3 regions of the Paenibacillus kyungheensis genome follow, and region 1 is predicted to be linked to each of the others. Evidence: predicted binding sites of a transcription regulator. Region 1 holds the regulator's gene; each other region holds the start of a gene.
What was found. The regulator Rex, encoded in region 1, represses fermentation and respiration genes when NADH is low (regulators of the CRP and FNR family bind a similar motif). The targets are predictions, from matches to a motif close to TTGTGAAATATTTCACAA.
Positions count from the first base shown of each region.

Region 2: a site for Rex is predicted at 1,103-1,120, ahead of PQ456_RS12365 (cytochrome ubiquinol oxidase subunit I). Genes of this name have one in related genera too.
Region 3: a site for Rex is predicted at 1,419-1,436, ahead of PQ456_RS20190 (TorD/DmsD family molecular chaperone). Genes of this name have one in related genera too.

Region 1 is NZ_CP117416.1:3,261,499-3,264,785, forward strand. Features, by position in the region: gene PQ456_RS13910 (cell wall elongation regulator TseB-like domain-containing protein) at 1-263, opposite strand, end outside; gene PQ456_RS13915 (amidohydrolase) at 294-1,601, opposite strand; gene PQ456_RS13920 (redox-sensing transcriptional repressor Rex) at 1,594-2,241, opposite strand; gene dinG (ATP-dependent DNA helicase DinG) at 2,238-3,287, opposite strand, start outside.
Region 2 is NZ_CP117416.1:2,910,175-2,913,461, reverse strand. Features, by position in the region: gene PQ456_RS12375 (CidA/LrgA family protein) at 1-292, shown strand, start outside; gene PQ456_RS12370 (LrgB family protein) at 289-978, shown strand; gene PQ456_RS12365 (cytochrome ubiquinol oxidase subunit I) at 1,195-2,607, shown strand; gene cydB (cytochrome d ubiquinol oxidase subunit II) at 2,594-3,287, shown strand, end outside.
Region 3 is NZ_CP117416.1:4,651,463-4,654,749, reverse strand. Features, by position in the region: gene PQ456_RS20200 (MFS transporter) at 1-461, opposite strand, end outside; gene mobA (molybdenum cofactor guanylyltransferase) at 565-1,212, shown strand; gene PQ456_RS20190 (TorD/DmsD family molecular chaperone) at 1,450-2,121, shown strand; gene PQ456_RS20185 (hypothetical protein) at 2,262-2,462, shown strand; gene PQ456_RS20180 (1-phosphofructokinase family hexose kinase) at 2,468-3,287, opposite strand, start outside.

The DNA.
Region 1 (3,287 bases):
AATTTGACCCAGACCATTAGATCTTCTTGTGCTGTATTTTTACCTTCTACGACCCAATACGTTGAACTATCTGTCCAGACGGAATTGAACGTACGCGTCACAGATACAATATCCGCTTTTTCCTGTGCGCTATTAATAGCCAGTTGTTCTTTACTCCATGGCTTTGCCATTACATGTACATAAAATTGATTTACACCTAAAATCAGCAATCCCAATACAACGATAATGATTGCAATCCACTTACCACTTCCCAAATTTCGCAAAACACGCCATCCTTTCCTATCGACTTCCAGTTAGCGTTTAAGCAAACCTTCAAAAGCACTTTGGGCTTCATGACGAATTTTTTCTTCATCCAATGTTAATGATATACCGTCTTTGATCAATTGCTTACCGTCTACCCAGACATGCAATACATCTTTGGCAGATGCAGAATAGATTGTATGTGAAATAAAATCAGTACGTGGTAAGAAATGCGGTTGATCTACATTAAGTGCTGTAATATCAGCTTTCATTCCTACAGCGAATGTACCTACATCATTCAAAAATACAGATCTTGCACCGTATTCAGTACCCATTTTCAATGCTTCTAATGCAGGCACAGCTGTTGGATCGCCGGATACTCCTTTGTGAATAAGAGCAGCCAAACGCATTTCTTCAAACATATCCAGATTGTTATTACTTGCCGGGCCATCTGTTCCCAAAGACACAACAACGCCTGCACGCAACAGATCCGGCACACGTGCTACACCACTTGCTAATTTGAGGTTACTACCCGGGTTATGAGAAATCGCTACTTTATTCTCAGCAAGTACTTCGATCTCTTCATCATTCAAATGAACAGCATGCGCTAACAATGCTGGACGAGTGAAAAATCCTAATTTCTCCAAATGAGCTACAGGACGTAATCCATAATCTGTAACGTTTAATTGAACTTCTGCTAGTGTCTCAGACATATGTGTATGCAGCGGCAAATCCAAATCATGAGCTGCTTGTACAAATTGTTCGATGTATGCAGGTGGACAAGTATAAGGTGCATGTGGAGACATCATCGTTGTAATACGTCCATTCGCTTGACCATGCCAATCACGTGCAAAGTCGATTGATTGTTTTAGCTTTTGCTTTTGTTCTTCTTCTGAACACAAGCCGATTACACCACGCATCAATACTGCACGCATACCCGATTGTTCTACCACTTCGGCTACACGTTCTGAGCGATCATACATATCGAGGAATGTAGTTGTACCGCCTTTTAACATTTCTAATACAGACAGAGCAGTTCCCCAGTATACATCGTCACTTGTAAATTTCGCTTCCATCGGCCACATTTTTTCTTGTAACCATACTTGTAGAGCAAGATCATCTCCATATCCGCGTAACAACGACATCGCTGCATGACCATGACTGTTGACTAGACCCGGAATAAAGAACAAATGATTGCCATCCACTACGGTTGTGTCTTCTTCGATCACAGGTTCTTCTTCTCCAAGATACGTAATCCATCCATCTTCAATCACCATATGTCCAAAAAGCATTGATTTCTCTTCGCTCATTACAGCAAACATACCGTTTTTGATGACCCATTTGTTCGAGGTGTTATTCATTAGTTTCATGTTCCTTTCCATCTTCCAGATAATAGGCAAGGCTTAATAAATCCGTTGTAAAATCAGCAGTATGCACACGAATATGCGGTGGAGCTTTCAAAATAATCGGTGCAAAGTTCAAAATAGCCTCAACCCCTGCTTCAATTAACTGATCCGCTACACGCTGTGCTTCAACATTAGGCACTGTAACAATTCCGATACGAATACTTCTCGCTTTGACTGTAATTCCAAGTTCATCAATAGGCTGGACGACTAATGTATTGATTAAAGAGCCTACTTTCGAATCGTTGGAATCAAACACAGCTACGATTTTCATTGTTTCTTTTAGATACATATTATAGTTAGAAAGGGCATGCCCTAGATTACCAGCGCCTACAAGTGCCACATTGATTTGTTGATCTAATTTTAAAATATGACGTATTTTCTCAATCAAATATGATACATCATAACCGATCCCTTTACGTCCAAAATCTCCAAAATAAGCTAAATCTTTGCGAATTTGTGCTGGATTCAAGTCTAGTTTTTGTCCCAGTTCTTGCGAAGACACTGTAGGAACTTCACGTGTGTGAAGTTCGTTCAGATATCTAAGGTATACAGGTAGTCTTCGCACGACTGCTTCTGATATTTTGTCGGATTTCATGCTTGCTCCCCCTCTTGATTTACAGTTTCCTTTTCAGGTTCGGCCTGGCTAAGCCATTCTGTAATACGGGGTACCATCTGCTCTGTCGGCATATGTTCCATTTTGGGACCGGGCAATGAATATAGAAAATGCTTGCCATAATAGGACTCGATCACACGAGTGTCATAGACAATAACGATTCCCCGATCACTAGATGTCCGTACTAATCTACCAAAACCTTGTTTGAAACGGATAACTGCTTGCGGTACAGATAATTTCATAAATGGATTTTTCTTTTCTTTTTTCAGCCGTTCACTTTTGGCTTCAAGCAATGGATGATTGGGCGGTTGAAAAGGTAAACGTACGATTGCCAGACAGGTTAATGCTTCGCCTGGAATATCGACTCCTTCCCAGAAGCTACTTGTACCCAGTAACACCGAAGCTGAACGCTCTTGGAATCTTCGAGTGAGCTTGGTACGACTTCCTCCATCGACCCCTTGTCCAAATACTGCAATATCGCTATGTGATAACTTCTCTTTCAATGGCTCATACACCTGCTTGAGCATCCGATAAGAGGTAAATAACACCATCATTCGTCCATTGGTCGCTTTGGCAGTCTCCGCTAATGAGTTCGCTAACGTATCTACAAAGAACGCATCACCAACACTGCCTTTGACACTTGGAAAATCGCGCGGAATTAACAACAGCGATTGCTCACGATAATTGAAAGGTGAAGATAACTGTTCGGTCATCAATCGACCTTCTTTTTCCGCTTCTACAAGCCCTAACTGTTCAATCATATATTGGAATTTCTTTTCTATTGATAATGTCGCTGATGTCAAAATAATACTTTTCTTTTTATCAAAAAAGTACTCTTTCAATTGCTTGCTCACATCTACCGGTACAGCATACATCTGTAAAGACTTGCTACGGTAATTCCCATTAGCTTCATACCAGTAGACTGTATCTGTACTTTCCAGCTTCACAAATTGACGCAGATCATCTCGTACCACTGTTAAGTCTTTGAATAGACCTGATACGTCTGTTACCAGACTATCTGTGCCTAA
Region 2 (3,287 bases), 350 kb from region 1:
TGTTTTTCCTGAAAAGTGGATTCAGACAGGAGCCAATACTTTACTGTTCTATTTACCGTTGTTTTTTATCCCGGCGACAGTAGGAGTTATAGAGCATCTCGATTTATTTGCAGGTAAAGGACTATTATTGATTCTAATTGTTGTTATTAGTACATTGTTCACGATCGGAATTACAGGTTTTGTAGCACAGTGGCTTATTGCACTGGCTGATCGATCCAAATCCAATACACAATCGCCTGCTCCTATACCTGAACACAAATTGATCTATGAAAGTAGAGATCAGCACAAATGAATATAGGTATAGCTTTATTAATGATTGTGATGACGTTGGCGCTATATGTTGTAGCTAGTCTATTGTACAAACATGTACGGATATCGATTCTAATTCCTGTACTAACAACCACTTTTATGATTGTTGTTATTTTACTACTTACGCATACTTCGTATTCTACTTATATGATCGGTGGAGAATGGATTAGTAAATTAATGGGGCCTGCTGTGGTAGCATTAGCTTATCCGCTGTATCGACAACGACATTTGTTCAAGCAGTACGGGTTATCTATTCTGGGAAGTTCACTGATTGGTGTTGTCGTAGGAATGCTGAGCGGAGTAGGTATGGCTTTGGTATTAGGATTCAGTGAACCTTATATTATTTCTATTATTCCTAAGTCTGTTACGACACCTGTTGCTCTTCAAATTTCGAATAATCTAGGTGGAGAAGCTTCGCTTACTTCTGTATTTGTAATGATTGCTGGCTTTACAGGGGTTATTTTGGGGCTTGGTTGCCTGAAATTATTTCGGGTTAAAAATGCGATTAGTGTCGGCATTGCGCTAGGTGTCTCATCCCATGCACTGGGAACAGCTAAAGCTCTTGAACACGGAGAAATAGCAGTGTCTATGGGATCATTAGCATTAACGATCAGTGCGATTGTGTCTTCTTTTATCGGGCCATTAATATTAGTAGCGATCTATCATTAAGTTGTTATCATGTAAATAAATAGCATAAAAGTAGTGATCTCAAAGTCGATGAATTTCATCGGCTTTTTTTATTTTGTGATCTCAATCACATTTTGTCACTTTTTGTTACATTTTCAAAGAAAATTTGTGATTTTAATCACAATCGTATCTATGACTTTTTGACTACAATGTATTTAGTTTTTTAATCAATTTTCAGAAAAGAAAGGAAGTTATCGGATGGATGTTCTTATGCTATCCCGGATTCAGTACGCACTAACGACCGTATTTCACTTTTTCTTTGTACCGGTATCGATTGGGCTCGTATTATTGGTAGCTATTATGGAAACGATGTATGTTATCACTAAAAAAGATCAGTACAAAGTAATGACCAAGTTTTGGGGCAAGCTATTTTTGATCAACTTTGCTGTTGGGGTAGTTACAGGGATTTTTCAAGAATTTCAATTTGGCATGAATTGGTCTAATTATTCACGTTTTGTAGGTGATGTGTTTGGTGCACCACTTGCAGTAGAAGCTTTATTTGCCTTTTTTCTGGAGTCTACTTTTATTGGATTATGGATCTTTGGTTGGGAACGCTTGTCTGCCAAAGTACATTTACTCTGTATCTGGTTAGTAGCGTTCGGAACAACATTATCGGCATTCTGGATATTAACAGCGAACTCATTTATGCAACATCCTGTCGGATTCACGATCAATAATGGACGTGCCGAAATGAATGACTTTTTTGCTCTTATTACCAACGGTCAGGTGTTGGTTGAATTTCCACATACCGTATTTGGTGCTTTTGTTACTTCAGCCTTTCTTATGGCAGGAATCAGCGCATATAAAATGCTGCGGCGTGAAGATATTGAAGTATTCCGCAAGTCATTTCAAATTGCGATTATTGTAGGCATTGTATCATCGTTAGGAGTAGCTTTTAGCGGTCACTCTCAAGCTCAATATCTAGTAGAAACGCAACCGATGAAAATGGCTGCTGCTGAAGGGGTATGGAACACTACTGCTGAAAAAGCACCCTGGATGTTAGTAGGTGGAATTGATACCAAGATGCAACAAAATACATTCGAGATTAACTTTCCACTTAAAGGATTACTCAGTTATCTATCGTATGGCAAATTCACAGGTTCTGTGACAGGGATGAAAGAACTTCAAGCTCAGTATGAGCAAAAATATGGCGAAGGCAATTACATACCACCTGTCAAAACAACATTTTGGAGTTTCCGTATTATGGTGGCTAGCGGCATGTTAATGATCGCTCTATCTGCTTATGGTGTGTATCTAATGTTCCGACGCAAAGTAGAGCAAGCACCGAAATGGTATTGGTATGCGATGATGTATGGGATTGCGTTACCTTTTATCGGCAATACATCCGGTTGGATTATGACAGAAGTCGGTCGTCAACCATGGACAGTATTTGGACTCATGACTACCGCAGATAGTGTATCACCAAGTGTATCCGCAGGTTCTGTGTTATTTTCGACGATTACGTTTACTCTGGTCTATACCGTTCTTGGAGCAATCACAGTGATTTTATTTGTTCGTGAAATAAAAAAAGGCCCGGGTGATGAGCATTCCCATGACGATCATTCCAATGATCCGTTTGAAATGGAGGAGTTGAAACATGCTATCTCTTAATGAAGTATGGTTTGTATTGATCGCTGTATTGTTTGTTGGTTTTTTCTTTTTAGAAGGTTTTGATTTTGGGATTGGTATGTCTACACAGTTGTTAGCTCGTAATGATATGGAACGTCGTATGCTAATTAACTCAATTGGGCCTTTCTGGGATGGTAATGAAGTATGGTTAATTACAGCAGGCGGAGCGATGTTCGCGGCATTTCCGAACTGGTATGCGACAATGTTTAGCGGCTTTTATCTTCCTTTTGTAGCCTTATTGCTGGCTTTGATCGCTCGTGGTGTTGCTTTTGAATTTCGTGGTAAAGTCGGTCATTCTACATGGAGCAAAACGTGGGATATGTGTATCTTTTTCGGTAGTTTGTTACCGCCTTTGTTATTCGGCGTAGCTTTTGCAACGATGCTTAAAGGATTACCAATAGGAGCAGATATGGAGATGCATGCAGGGTTTGGAGATATCATTAATCCCTACTCTCTTGTAGCAGGTGTAACAACGGTTATGCTCTGTATCGTTCATGGTTTAATGTTCGCTGCACTACGCACTACAGGCGATATTCGAGTAAGAGCAAGTGTAATGGCAGGTAAATTGCTGATTCCACTTGCTGGATTGTTGGTCTTACTTGCGATTTTGACCTCTGTATACACAGATGTTTTTACTGTACGCGGTCCGATTCTAATCGCTA
Region 3 (3,287 bases), 1.4 Mb from region 1:
ACAGGCCCTGCGGCAACAGCAGTTAACGCCCATCCTAGTGAACCGTATAGACGAAACCCACCGAACTTTTTGGGTGTACCCTCAATATAACTAAGAATGAGTGTATTGCTTTGTGCCAACATCGGTGTCTGGAAAAAGAAAAATACTGTCATCACAATATAGATAATCGTATAATTGTGCACATGAAAAACAAGCTGAACCATTAGCAACGTACCCAGCATCATAATCAGCAGTACAAATCGTACATTTTGTAGACGATCACTATAAAATCCCCAAAATGGATTAGCAAGTAACGAGATTAGCGGGCCGATAGCCATCAGAGCCCCAATCTCACTCTGGCTCATCCCGATATCTTGCAGGTATAATTGAAAAAAGCTTGTGAAAATAACCAGTGTTCCATATATAAAAAAGGTAAACCATCGCAATGGTGTAAAAGTAGTGTTGTTTATATTCGGATGCAAAGCCAGCCAATCCTTTCATCAGACATTTCATTCACTGTAGCATGTGTTGAAAAGGGATACAAACCAATTTTGTTTATTTTTGGAGTAGAAAGGATAATTGATCATGCGATCCTCTTTGAAATATACAGGTATTATTTTAGCAGGCGGTCAATCTAGCCGTATGGGTCAGAATAAAGCGTTATTAACTATTGCTGATCATACCATTATTGAACGTGTAGCCAAAGCGTTACAGCCAGTAGTCTCTTCATTATGGATTGCAGGGAATCATACGGCGGATTATTCATTTTTGAATATCCGTAGTGTGCCTGATCGTTTTCCCGGACAAGGGCCGCTTGCTGGTCTACATGCAGCACTATCACAGATTAGAAGCGAGTGGTATGTAGTCAGTGCTTGTGATTTACCTTTTGCCAGTACTGTATTGATGCAACAGCTTATAGAACATACCGATATCAAAAGGATACAAGCGATTATTCCGATGCAAGCCGGGCGTATTCACCCATTATATGCTGTCTATCACCATAGTGTATTGCCGTCACTACAACTAGCGTTAGAACATAACCAATTACGTGTACGAGATTGGTTAGATCAGCAACAGGTACATTACGTAGAGATCGAATCATTATACCAATCACAGAGCAAGTTACAGTCTTCTTTTCAAAGTATATCGGAGTATAGCTTATATAATATGAATGATCCACAGTCGTATGAGCAGGTTTTGCGTATTTTGAAGCAATATCCTTCTTTATTGTAGCCAGTCTGTGGCATAAGTCCTTTTGAAAGCGTGACAAACATGACTATTTTATGAACGTATGCGTAATTTACCCCTAATTCGTAGAAAATAGAGTACAATGAAGACATAACATAAAGTCAAGTGATGAACTACAACGTATACGTTTACTAACGATCAGACCTATATATTGCTTCAAACCTTTGATGTCGGAATTCAATTATTTAAATATGTGAATATTATCACAAGGAGTGATGTAAGATGACTATGTATACAGAACTGGAAACGCATCAATCTCGCCAAGAATGGTTGTACAGTCGTGTAATGACGTATCGTCTGCTTAGTGAAATGTTAGAGCGCAAACCCACATTGTCCAAGTTGATCGAATGGAAAAAAGAAGCTTCCAAAATCAACCGTCTATTTACCAATAACTATGCTTTGCTGAATACGCTAGAAAATACGATGTTAAACGATATTATGCAATATGCTCGTCAAGAATGTGCAGAATACAGCCAGTTGTTCGAGCAAGATCAACAGGTCAGTTATCCACCTCAAGCGTCGTATTATGTGACAAATGAGCAAGGACGTACCGCTTATGAAGCTGTAGTCAATGCAGTATATGCACGTGCAGGGATTGCTTTCAAAAAAATGGATCACGAAACAGATGATCATATCGGTATTGAGTTAGAATTTATGGCATTATTAGCTGAGCGTTCTGCGGAGACAGATATGCATTCATCTAACCGTAAAATGATCGCTCAAATGCAAATTGAATTTTTGGAACATTATTTAATTCCGTGGGTTCCTTCATTCTGTGCTGAACTTGGTAAAACCACATGCAGTCCATTGTATCGTGAATGGGCTCAGATGCTACCGACATATCTGCAAAATGATTTGCAAGAACTTCAAAAGATTGTTACTCGCTTAACGTAAAGAGTATTCCCTATTTCATGAAGAGTGTTATCTGAAATAGGGATTTTTTTTATCTTATACAGAAATAAGTAATTTTTTTCCAATTAGATGTGTCAAATGAGTTGCTGTGGTCTAATGATTGATAAGGGAGGTTTACTGCCTTGAATAAATATCATTGCCTCAAACAATGTATTGTCGTAAAAGCAGTAGACAGAAAAGCGGAATTTCCATCGCTCGATTGGGCGCGTCAGTATGCGTTAAAAGAATTAGTGCCACAAGAAATTAATTTTGTGGTAAGCGATGGGGATACAGGTCATATTTATATGGATGTTCGATTTGGTTCGCACACCAAAATCCCCTGAGTGTATTATGACTCAGGGGTTATTTTTATGTGCTGAAGGATATGTTGTACGTCTTGTAGATCTACTTTACCAGCGATCGGTTGAAGGGCACATGCACTTCCGCAAGCAGCGCCATATCGAAGCATCTCAGCCAGTTCTGCTCCGCGATAAGCGGCTGTTACCATACCTGCTGCCATCGCATCTCCACTACCAAGCGCGCTCACAATATCAAGCTGTGGCACATGCAGTCGATAACGTGCAGAGCCTTGAGCAGCTATCGCGCCATGTTTGCCTAAAGAGATCGTAGCCATTTGTACCCCATGATCCAGCATAGCGGTTAATACATCGTCTAAGGTCTGGTCAGAATAGTGATCAGCCGTAGGAATGCCCGCCCATGCGCAAGCTTCATCTTCATTAGGCTTCACCAGATCAGGAGAAGCTTGTAAGCCGTAACGTAATGCTTCTCCACTTGCATCTAGTGCTGTTTGGGCACCCTGTGCTTTGGCGATCTGAATCAGTGTAGCATACAGATCAGCAGGGCAACCTTCAGGAATACTACCGGAAAATAATACCCATGCTGACGTACGGGCTGCTTTTTCAATCTGCTGTTCCAAAAGGATCAAAGATTCAGGGGTGACATACGAAGAAGCTTGCTCGATCAATTCTGTCTGTGTACCTTGTTGTTGATCCAGTACAGTGATCGCCAGCCTTGTCTCGCCTTGGACTTCGATAAATTCACAGCGTACGCCTTCTTGTTGCAACAGAAATTGCATTTTCTGTCCATTGTAGCCTGCCACAAACCCTGTCGCTGTCACGGATTCACCAAGAGTATGAATCACACGTGCA